Regions from separate parts of the Rhizobium sp. WSM1274 genome, predicted to be linked through region 1. Evidence: predicted binding sites of a transcription regulator. Region 1 holds the regulator's gene; the other holds the start of a gene.
The links. The regulator PhoB, encoded in region 1, activates phosphate uptake and scavenging genes when phosphate is short. The targets are predictions, from matches to a motif close to TGTCATNNANCTGTCAT.
Positions count from the first base shown of each region.

Region 2: a site for PhoB is predicted at 3,052-3,068, ahead of N2600_RS23165 (DUF1045 domain-containing protein). Genes of this name have one in related genera too.

Region 1 is NZ_CP104138.1:185,993-192,541, forward strand. Features, by position in the region: gene phoU (phosphate signaling complex protein PhoU) at 1-568, shown strand, start outside; gene phoB (phosphate regulon transcriptional regulator PhoB) at 716-1,399, shown strand; gene N2600_RS00950 (GcrA family cell cycle regulator) at 1,656-2,189, opposite strand; gene N2600_RS00955 (aspartate aminotransferase family protein) at 2,609-3,808, shown strand; gene argF (ornithine carbamoyltransferase) at 3,848-4,762, shown strand; gene N2600_RS00965 (Hsp33 family molecular chaperone) at 4,854-5,846, shown strand; gene apaG (Co2+/Mg2+ efflux protein ApaG) at 6,095-6,487, opposite strand.
Region 2 is NZ_CP104138.1:4,710,859-4,715,385, forward strand. Features, by position in the region: gene N2600_RS23150 (GrpB family protein) at 1-499, opposite strand, end outside; gene phnN (phosphonate metabolism protein/1,5-bisphosphokinase (PRPP-forming) PhnN) at 519-1,115, opposite strand; gene N2600_RS23160 (alpha-D-ribose 1-methylphosphonate 5-triphosphate diphosphatase) at 1,112-2,251, opposite strand; gene N2600_RS23165 (DUF1045 domain-containing protein) at 2,265-2,960, opposite strand; gene phnE (phosphonate ABC transporter, permease protein PhnE) at 3,101-4,444, opposite strand; gene phnE (phosphonate ABC transporter, permease protein PhnE) at 4,452-4,527, opposite strand, start outside.

The DNA of each region.
Region 1 (6,549 bases):
GGTCATCTCCGACGACGTGATCCTCGATCATGCCGAACGCGAAATCGGCGACAAGGCGATCGTCACCATTGCCCGCCGTCAGCCGATGGCTGCGGACCTGCGCGAAATCATGGGTTCGATCCGCATCGCCGCCGATCTCGAACGCGTCGGCGACCTCGGCAAGAACACCGCCAAGCGCGTCATCGCCGTCCAAAGCACCGGCGTTCCCCGCAAGCTCGCCCGCGGCCTTGAGCATCTGTCCGAGCTGGCGCTCGTCCAGCTCAAGGAAGTGCTCGACGTCTACACCAATCGTTCCGCCGACAAGGCGAATGCGATCCGCGAACGCGACAACGAGATCGACGCGATGTACACGTCGCTGTTCCGCGAGCTCCTGACCTACATGATGGAAGATCCGCGCAACATCACCAGCTGCACGCATCTTCTCTTCTGCGCCAAGAACATCGAGCGCATCGGCGACCACGCCACCAATATCGCCGAAACGATCTTTTACATGACGACAGGCGCGCAGCCGGAAGGCGACCGTCCGAAGGACGACAGCGCCAACACCGTCGGCGCGGTCACGGAATAACCGTCCGGGCCAGTCGCCCGGACCAGTCAATTGCGTGCGCGCCCGTCCGGGCGCGCAAAGAGGTCGCAGCCAATTTCTGAGTTTGCGCAGGATGCATTGCTTAAATCACCCCCGGTTTAAGGATCATGCGCGAGGAGACCGATACGCATGATCCCGAGAGTTGCAGTTGTTGAAGACGAGGAAGCCCTCAGCGTGCTTCTTCGCTACAATCTCGAAGCGGAAGGCTTCGAGGTCGATACCATTCTTCGTGGCGACGAAGCCGAAATGCGGCTTCAGGAGCGCACTCCCGATCTTCTCATCCTCGATTGGATGCTGCCCGGCGTCTCGGGCATCGAGCTCTGCCGGCGGCTGCGCATGCGGCCGGAAACCGAGCGCCTGCCGATCATCATGCTGACGGCGCGCGGCGAAGAGAGCGAGCGCGTCCGCGGATTGTCGACGGGCGCCGACGATTACGTCGTCAAGCCCTTCTCGACCCCCGAGCTCGTTGCCCGCGTCAAGGCGATGCTGCGCCGCGCCCGTCCCGAGGTGCTGTCGACGGTGCTGAAATGCGGTGACATCGAGCTCGACCGCGAGACCCATCGCGTCCATCGCAAGACCCGTGAAGTCCGCCTCGGCCCCACCGAATTCCGCCTGCTGGAATTCCTGATGTCGTCGCCGGGCCGGGTCTTCTCCCGCTCGCAGCTGTTGGATGGCGTCTGGGGCCACGATATCTATGTCGACGAGCGCACCGTCGACGTCCATGTCGGCCGCCTGCGCAAGGCGCTGAATTTCTCCAACATGCAGGACGTTATCCGCACCGTCCGCGGCGCCGGCTATTCGATGGAAGCCTGAGGGCTTCCGTTCTGGTTACTGACAAGGGCTCGTGCTAACGTCTGCCCCTCACCCTAACCCTCTCCCCGTAAGCGGGGCGAGGGGACGTGCCCCGCGAAAGGTTGGTGGGGATGGAGAGGGTGCGGCATGTCCCTTCGCCCCGCAAGCGGGGAGAAGGTGCCGGCAGGCGGATGAGGGGCAGCCATCCGCACGGACCAAAATTGCATAAAAAACGGGCCACTCGGCCCGTTTCGTCATTCTAGCAATGATCACCCGTTCAGCTGGCCCGGGCTGCCGCCCGGCGGCGTTCGTTGACCGGCTGGTAGGCAAGCTTCTGGTGATAGCCGCAATAAGGCGAATTGTCGGGGGACTCGCAGCCGCAGAAATGGAAGTCGTCCTTCAGCGGATCGCCGACCGGCCACTTGCAGGTGCGTTCGGTCAGCTCCGTCAGGCCGAGGCGTCGGGAAATCGGCACCACCACATTGCCTCTCGGCACATATTCCATTTCCTCGATCGTTTCGATCTCGATCTCTTCCTTCAGCATGGTCGCGCCCTGCTGGCGGGTAACGGTGCGGGTCGTGACCCGTGAGGCGTAGTTCGGCGCGCGCGGCGCCGAGGTATTGCGCTTCGGCGTTCGCGCCGCGGTGTTGGTGCCGCCGGCCTTGGCACGGCCGGGGAGGCACAGCCGATGCACTTTGCCGATGACCGCGTTTCTGCTGACCCCGCCAAGCTGCGCAGCGATCTGGCTGGCGCTCAGTCCTTCGGCCCAAAGTTTCTTGAGTTTCTCGACCCGCTCGTCTGTCCAGTTCATGCCCTGTCTCCACCTTCTGCGTTGGTGATGGCAGAATCCCTCACCGTTGTCCCGGGAGCTCCGAAACAAGAAACGCTTGATCAATTTTGGTGACTAGTTCCGCCGCATGCAGTCTAGTAATTGATCTTTAACCTAGTGTGAGCCTGACTCCGTGACAAGAGTCGCATGAATCCGGATGAATCGAATTCGTAGTTTTCCCCAACTTGCTGCCCCTGCGTGTCATTTCTGCAATAATGCCTGTTGATGACTGGAAATGCCGCTGTACACTCTTGCTGCATACGCTAAGGGCGCCGTTTTGTTGACATTGCAGCGCGAAAAGGAAATAGTGCCACTCGCCGCCGCAAGGCGGCATTTTTGATTTTTCGGGCCTGGTTTCCTTAGCCGGAGTCATTGCCCGGCAACTTGATGGAGATCGCGCCATGGCTGAAGCCGCGCCGCTTTATGACACCTATTCTCGTGCCCCGCTGCGGTTCGAGCGAGGCGAGGGCGTATGGCTGATCACCGAAAGCGGCGAGCGATATCTCGATTTCGGCGCCGGCGTCGCCGTCACCTCCGTCGGCCACAGCAATCCGCATGTTGTGGGCGCACTGAAGGAGCAGGCCGACAAGGTGTGGCACCTGTCGAACATCTATGAGATCCCCGGCCAGGAGCGTCTGGCAAAACGGCTGACGGACGCCACCTTCGCCGACAAGGTGTTCTTCACCAATTCGGGCGCCGAGGCGCTCGAATGCGCGATCAAGACGGCGCGCCGCTATCAGTTTTCCAAGGGTCATCCCGAGCGCTTCCATATCATCACGTTCGAAGGCGCCTTCCACGGACGGACGCTGGCGACGATCGCCGCCGGCGGCCAGGAAAAATATCTGGAAGGCTTCGGCCCGAAGGCGCCGGGTTTCGATCAGGTTGCTTTCGGCGACATCGAAGCGGTTCGCGCCGCGATCACCGATGCTACGGCCGCCATCCTCATCGAGCCGGTGCAGGGCGAGGGCGGCGTGCGCCCTGCCACCAACGAGTTCATGAAGGCGCTTCGCCAGCTCTGCGACGAGAACGGCCTGCTGTTGATCCTCGACGAGGTCCAGACCGGCGTCGGCCGCACCGGCAAGCTCTTCGCCCATGAATGGTCGGGTATCACGCCCGATATCATGGCTGTCGCCAAGGGCATCGGCGGCGGGTTCCCGCTCGGCGCCTGCCTTGCCACGTCGGAGGCCGCCTCCGGCATGAAGGCCGGCACGCATGGCTCGACCTATGGCGGCAATCCGCTTGCCATGGCCGTCGGCAGCGCCGTGCTCGACATCATCCTTGCCGATGGCTTCCTCCAGCATGTGCGCGACGTAGCGCTTGTCTTCCGCCAGGGCCTCGCTTCGCTGAAGGATCGTTATCCCAATGTGATCGAGGATATCAGAGGCGAGGGCCTTTTGCTCGGCATCAAGGCCGCCGTTCCCTCAGCCGAACTGCTGCAGGCGATCCGCGCCGCCCATCTGCTCGGCGTGCCTGCCGGCGACAACGTCATCCGCCTTCTTCCGCCGCTCGTGGTCACTGCCGAGGAAGCCCGCGAGGGTCTGGCCCGCGTCGAGCGCGCCGCCGAGAGCATTCGCGCCTCCAAGGTCAAGAAGACGGCTTGAAGAGATTGCCGCCTTCGGGCGCAGCACAGGTAAGAAGACATGAGCCCTAAACATTTCCTAGATCTTTCGGCGGTCACATCAGCCGATCTCAGAACCATCATGAACGATGCGCTTTCCCGCAAGCAGGCGTTTAAGGCAGGCCAGGGTGATAAGCCGCTCGCCGGCAAGATGCTGGCGATGATCTTCGAGAAGCCGTCGACGCGCACCCGCGTCTCCTTCGACGTCGGCATGCGCCAGCTCGGCGGCGAAACACTCTTTCTGTCCGGCACCGAGATGCAGCTTGGCCGCGCCGAGACGATCGGCGACACCGCCAAGGTGCTGTCGCGCTATGTCGATGCGATCATGATCCGCACCACCGAGCATTCGCGGCTGGTCGAGCTCGCCGAGCACGCGACCGTGCCTGTGATCAATGCGCTGACGGATGACACCCATCCCTGCCAGATCATGGCCGATATCATGACCTTCGAAGAGCACCGCGGCCCGATCAAGGGCAAGACCATCGCCTGGACCGGCGACGGCAACAATGTGCTGCATTCGCTGGTCGAGGGTGCCGCGCGCTTCGGCTACCGCATGAACATGGCCGTACCCCTTGGCTCGGAGCCAAAGGATCACTATCTGAACTGGGCCCGCAATGAGGGCGCCGAAATCATGCTTTGCCATGATGCCGACCGTGCGGTCGCCGGCGTCGATTGCGTGGTGACCGATACCTGGGTCTCCATGAATCAGGAACATCGGGCCCGGGGTCACAATGTTTTCCAGCCTTATCAGGTCAACGCGGCCTTGATGGCCAAAGCCGGCAATGATGCATTGTTCATGCATTGCCTGCCCGCCCATCGCGGTGAGGAAGTGACGGACGAAGTGATCGACGGTCCGCAATCCGTGGTCTTCGATGAGGCGGAAAACCGTCTTCATGCGCAGAAGTCGATTCTTGCTTGGTGCCTGGGCGCGATCTGAACCATAATCGGACGTCGCGAGTCACAAACTCGCGACCGCGCGAGCGGCGGGCACGCTGGCCCATCGCTCTGGAAAGTAGGAGTGAAAAGCCATGGCAGAAGCTGCAGCCGCCCTCGGCCAGTTCGATTTCGCCGGCGATGACCATGTCGTCCCCTTCCAGGTGGAGGGGCTGGATGTGCGTGGTCGCGCCGTCCAGCTCGGCCCGATGCTCGATGCGATCCTCGAGCGCCATCATTATCCCGCACCCGTTGCTCGGCTGCTTGCCGAAGTCGTCGTGCTGACGGTGCTGCTCGGCACCTCGCTGAAGTTCGACGGTAAGTTCACGGTGCAGACCAAGGGCGACGGCCCGGTCGATCTTCTCGTCGCCGATTTCTCGACGCCGGAAAATGTCCGCGCCTATGCCCGTTTCGATCGGGCGCTGCTCAACAAGGCGATCGAGTCAGGCGAAACCGAGCCGGAGCAATTGCTCGGCAGGGGCGTGCTCGCCTTTACCATCGACCAGGGCAAGTTCAGCCAGCCCTACCAGGGCATCGTTCCGCTCGACGGCACGACGCTTGAAGAAATTGCCGGCGTCTATTTCCGCCAGTCGGAGCAGATCCCGACGCGCGTCCGCCTTGCCGCGGCCGAGCTCTTCGATCGTGACGATGCCGGCAAGCCGCGCCATCGCTGGCGGGCAGGCGGCCTCGTCGCCCAATTCCTGCCGGAAGCGCCGGAGCGGATGCGCCAGCCGGATCTCCACGGCGGCGACGGCGACACCGGCAGCCGCCCGCACGGCGAGGACGACGCCTGGCTCGAAGCGCGTTCGCTGGTCGAGACCATCGATGCCGATGAACTCACCGATCCGCTTGTCGGTACCGAGCGGCTGCTGTTTCGCCTGTTCCACGAGCGTGGCGTCCGCGTCTACGAACCGCGCGCCGTCTTCGACCGCTGCAGCTGCTCGCGCGACAAGATCAAGGGCGTGCTGAAGGGCTTTTCGGCCGAGGAGATCGAAGCCAGCCAGGAAAACGGCGAAATCGCCGTAACCTGCGAATTCTGCTCGACCACCTACCGCTTCGAGCCGGCCGAGCTTCAGCCGGCCGAATAGGCTGGTTCGCGCGAATGGTGCCCCTCACCCTAACCCTCTCCCCGTAAAAACGGGGCGAGGGGACGTGCCATACGAAAGGTTGGTGGGAAACGGAGAGGTCGCGACACGTCCCCTTCGCCCCGCAAGAGCGGGGAGAAGGTGTCGGCAGGCGGATGAGGGGCAGGTCTCAGCAATCTCCCAGAAGCCGGGCGTCGAAGACGTCTCAGAAACGTGGCGCTGACGGAAAATGACCTCTCAATTGTTGCGCCTCAGTTAAGCACGCGCAGCAGCCCAGGCGAATCCAGCGAGAAGGCGGGGATGTTGACATCGAACATCTCTCCTTCGTCCGTTTCCATCTGGTAATGGCCGAACATCAGCCCTGAGGGCGTATCGAGCGGGCAGCCGGAAGAATATTCGTAGGTGTCGCCGGGGCCGAGCCGCGGCTGTTCGCCGACAACGCCGGGACCGGTCACCTCGTCCACCTGGCCGTTCTGGTCGGTGATGTTCCAGTAACGGTTGACCAGCCGAACGGCTATGTTGGAATTGTTGCTGATGACGATCCGGTAACCCCAGACATAGCGATCGTCTTCCGGATCGGATTGCTCCTCCAGATAGAACGGCTCGACGACGACTTCGATCTCTCTTGTGAGGGCGCGATACATGCCTTGCACCTTAATCAAGATATGTTACCCGTATCTTATAAGAGGCTTTGTCCGTCAAGAAA
Region 2 (4,527 bases), 390 kb from region 1:
CCTCAAGGCAGCCCAGCCGAACCGTCTCGCTGACAAACTCGGTCTTTCCGCCGGTGTAAAAATCCCAATCGCCGCCTGCCTCCGCAGCCAGCCGGCGTTTCAGCTCGGCATAGGCTTTGGCCCTCTCGGGATGATCCCGGAGATAATCGCGAAACAGAATGCGCTCCCGATGTGAGCGATTATCGGGTCCGCAAAGATAGAGCTTGAAACCATGACCTTCATGATCACGGGTGAAGGCCCATCGTTGCTCTCCTGTGTCACCGTGGAAGACGAAATCGGCAGCGCGCACCACCTCGATCGCCGCCGGCAGGAAGGCGTCGGATATCATCACGGCAGCAAGGTCGATCTTCGCCTTGGCCGCCAGGCCAGGCACGGAGGTGCTGCCGATATGGTCGATGGAAAGCAGGCGGTCGCCGAGCAAGGCGGAGACCTCGGTGCTGATCTCGGCAAAGAGCCGCGGCCAGGAAGGATCGTAGTCGACCACCTTGATGGCGCGCATGCCCTTCCTCTCGATCTGTTCAGTGCGTCTTGGTCAGCAACCCGTCCAGGATCTCGATCATCTTCTGCTCGGCCTCTTCGAGCGAGCCGCTATTGTCGAGCTCCGTCACGTCGTATTCGCCGCGCACCGTCAGCGGTCCGCGGGCAAGCCGGGCCATGATATCCTCATGCGTCTCGCGGCCGCGCGCCTCCAGCCGGCCGGCGAGCACTTCGGGGCGGGCGGTGACGTTGATGACTTTCAGACGCGGGAAGGCGGCCTGGAAGCGATGAAGCGCCGAGCGCGAGCCGTTGGCGACGACGACGTGGCCTTTCGACAGCGCTACCGAAACCTCGGCCGGAATGCCGTATTTCAGCCCGTGCGCTTCCCACCAGACGGCGAAGGAGCCTGATTGCTCCATGGCGGCAAAACCTTGGAGGGAGACGGAAAGATGATCTTCGCCGCCGGCGTCACGGTGACGGGTGATGACGCGGCGGACGAAATGCACATCGTCGCGGCCCTTGAAACGCCGAGCCGCGAGGTTCATCAGCGTGTCCTTGCCGGCACCGCTCGGGCCGACGACGACGACCATGATGCCGCGCTCGGCTCCGGCTCCCGCGTGGGGTTCGTGTGACATCATGCGACACGGCGTCCTTGGCGCCAGACCGAGCGTGTCACCGGCACACCATGCGAACGATGAACGCGGACGAGATCGGCGCGCAGCCCCGTCGCGATCCGTCCGCGATCATCGAGGCTGACGGTGCGGGCGGGCGTCGACGTCACCATGGCGATCGCCTTCGGCAGGCTGATGCTCTTCACCTCATCGGCGAGGATGAACGGCGCATGCAGCAGGCTGAGCGGCACGTAGTCGGAGGAAAGCACGTCGAGCACGCCCATCTCGGCAAGGTCGCGGGCGGCGATGTTGCCGGAATGGGATTTGCCGCGCACGATGTTCGGCGCGCCCATCAGTACGCTCATGCCATGTCCGTGCGACGCCCGGGCGGCATCGAAGCTGGTCGGGAATTCGGCCAGGCGCACGCCGTTGTCGATCGCCTCGTCGACATGCGAGAGCGTCGCATCGTCATGGCTTGCCACGGTAATGCCGCGCTCGGCGCAGACCTTGGCGATGGCGTTGCGGTGCGGCGTCGAATTGCGCGCCGATTCTGCCTGGCGCTTGGCGACGAAATGGGCGAAGGCCTCGTCGCTCAGGCCCCGCTTCTTCTGGTAGTAGAAGATATATTGATCCATCGTCTGAAACTGACGCTGGCCGGGCGCATGATCCATCAGCGAGACGAGCCGCACATGCCGGTCGTTTTCGAAATCGGCGAAATGTTCGAGGACATTGTCGGCCGAGACCTCGCAGCGCAAATGGATGAGGTGCTCGGCACGCAGCCTGCCTTCCGTCTCCGCCGACTGGATGGCGTCGGCCATCTCGCGCATCTCGCCATGTTCGAAGCCACCGTCCTCGTCCGCACCCATGCGCAGGCAGTCGAACACCGTGGTAATGCCTGAGGTGACGATCTGGGCGTCATGCGCCTGGATGGCCGCTATCTTGTTCCAGCGAATGCCGGGGCGCGGCTGATAGTGGCCTTCGAGATGATCGGTGTGCAGCTCGACGAGACCGGGAATGACGTAGTCGCCTTCGAAATCTTCGCCGGCTACCGAGTTGCCCCCGGAGATGTCGGCGATCTTCCCGTCGCGGATGAGGATCGAGCCCGAGAGGATGTCGTCCTCGAGAACGATGCGGGCGTTGGAAAACACGGTCTCTTTGCTCATGGCGTCAGGTCTTTCAGCTTTTGGCGCCGGCAAGCGGCAGCCAGGAATGAATTTTGAACGGGGCACCGCGCGTCTCTTCGATGAAGACGGCAAGGCCGGAAATCGAAAGCGGCCGGCCGGTGAAACCGGCAAAACGCTCGGTCAGAATCGCTTTCATCACCTCGGCGCGTGTCTCGGGCACCTGGCCGGTCAGCGTCATGTGAAAGCCGAAATCCTCCATGACGTAAGGATAACCCCAGCGCTGCAGATGGGCACGCTGGCTGTCGCTGAGCTTCTCCGGACTGCGCCGCGCCATATCGGCCTCGGAAAGCGCTGCGCGAAACGGTTCGAACGACCTTACCACCTTCGCGGCGAAATCCTGAAGAGGTTGATGAACAGAACCGGGAACGAGAGCAAAAAAACGGCCGAGCTGGCCGAGCACGAGTTCAGGAATCTCGAAGGCTTGCGTGCGCTTAGCAAAATCCTCGGCGACGGTCATGAGATCCTTCTCGGTGACCGAAGAGGCGAGCGAAAAGGGCGCCTTGATCGTGGCGTGAAAGCCGTAGCGGCGCGGGTCGGCGGTCAGCTCGAATTGCTCTGCCGCACTCAGTTGCTCATATTCCGGTGCCGGATAAGTCTCGCCGGTGAAAGCATTGCGACCGAGCCAGAGCGAGGCCGCGCCGGTCAGGGGATCATCCTTCGGCGGCGAGAAATAGAGAGCGTAGCGCAAGGCTTTTATCCTGGAGATCGTCCAAACGGGGAGGGCACTGTGCAGTGATTTGACGGCGAACCGCAAGCAGGCTCCCGGCTAAAAGATTTCCGTGACAGAATGATGATGGCGGCAGCGCCGCCACTGCTTTGACGGACGGATCAGTGGGCTTTCGTGCCCATTAGCCGGTGGCGCAGGGCGTTCGAGGCGGTGTCGAAAATGAAGACGACGATCAGGATCAGAATGACCATGTAGGCGACGTTTTCCCAATTGGCATTGGTGCGCATGGCCTCCCACAGCTTGAGGCCGATTCCGCCGGCGCCGACGGCGCCGATGATGGTCGCGCCGCGCACGTTCGATTCCCATTGGTAGAGCGTCTGGCTGACGAAGACGGGAACGATCTGCGGCATAATGCCGTAACGATGAACGAGCACGGTCTGGGCGCCTGTTGATTTGACGCCTTCCCGCGGCTTGTTGTCGATATTCTCGAGGCCTTCGGAATAGAGCTTGCCGAGCGTGCCGGTCTCGGTGAGGAAGATCGCACCGCTGCCGGCAAGCGGTCCAGGCCCGAAGGCGCGCGTCAGGAACAGCGCCCAGATCAGCATGTCGACCGAGCGCAGGAAATCGAAGAAGCGCTTCAGGACCTGGTTCAGCAGGCGGTTCGGCGTAATGTTGCGGGCTGCCAGGAAGGCCAGCGGAAAGGCGGTAAGCGCGCCGAGCAGCGTGCCGAGGAAAGCCATGACGATCGTCTGGAAAAGCTTGGTCCAGACGTCACCGTGCTGCCATTCGCTGTTGTTCCAGATGTCGTCGAAGGCGAGCGACAGATTGGATTGGTCGGACTTGATGCGGGGGCCGGAGACGATGAGGCTGACGACCTCGCCGACCGGCTTGTCGAAGAAGGATGATTGCGTGTCGAAGATGAAATTTGCCCAGCCGATGAAACGTTTGCGGATCTTCACCCGGTCGACGGAGATGCTGACATTGCCGGCAAAGCCGAGATCGGCCAGCACGTTGTCGTCATAGACCGTTATCCAGCCGGGCACCGGCCCGACGACCTCGGGCGCACCGCTCGAAACGTCCACCGGGACGCTGACGCCATGCGCGGTGACGATTGTCTCGCTCTTCGAGACGGTGACGGTGCGGCTGGTGCCGCTGATCGAAACGGTGATGCTGCCGTCGGGGTTGTTGACCAGCCAGTCCGGATGCGGATTGTCGCCGAGCGGCGAGAAACGCGGATAACGGATGTCGATCGAGCCGTCGTCCCCAATGCGGAATTCCGGCTGGACGTCGTAGCTCACCCATTGGCTGAGATAGATGCCGACGCGCTCCCAATGGGCCTCGGCGAAGAGCTTGGGCAGGTCGAAGAACCAGACGGCATAGAGGCTGTAGAGCAGCGTTGCGATGAGGATCATCAGCCCGCCGAAACGCTGGCGGAGCGATCGGTGGAAATATTCGGGGTAGCGGGTTTCTATCTCGTGCATGCGGTTTGCGTCGATCACCGTCATGGCGGCCTCAATGTTGCAGGAGGAAGGCGTGTTCACCGACAAGACGGCGGCGCAGCCATGCGGAGAACTGGTCGACGGCGACG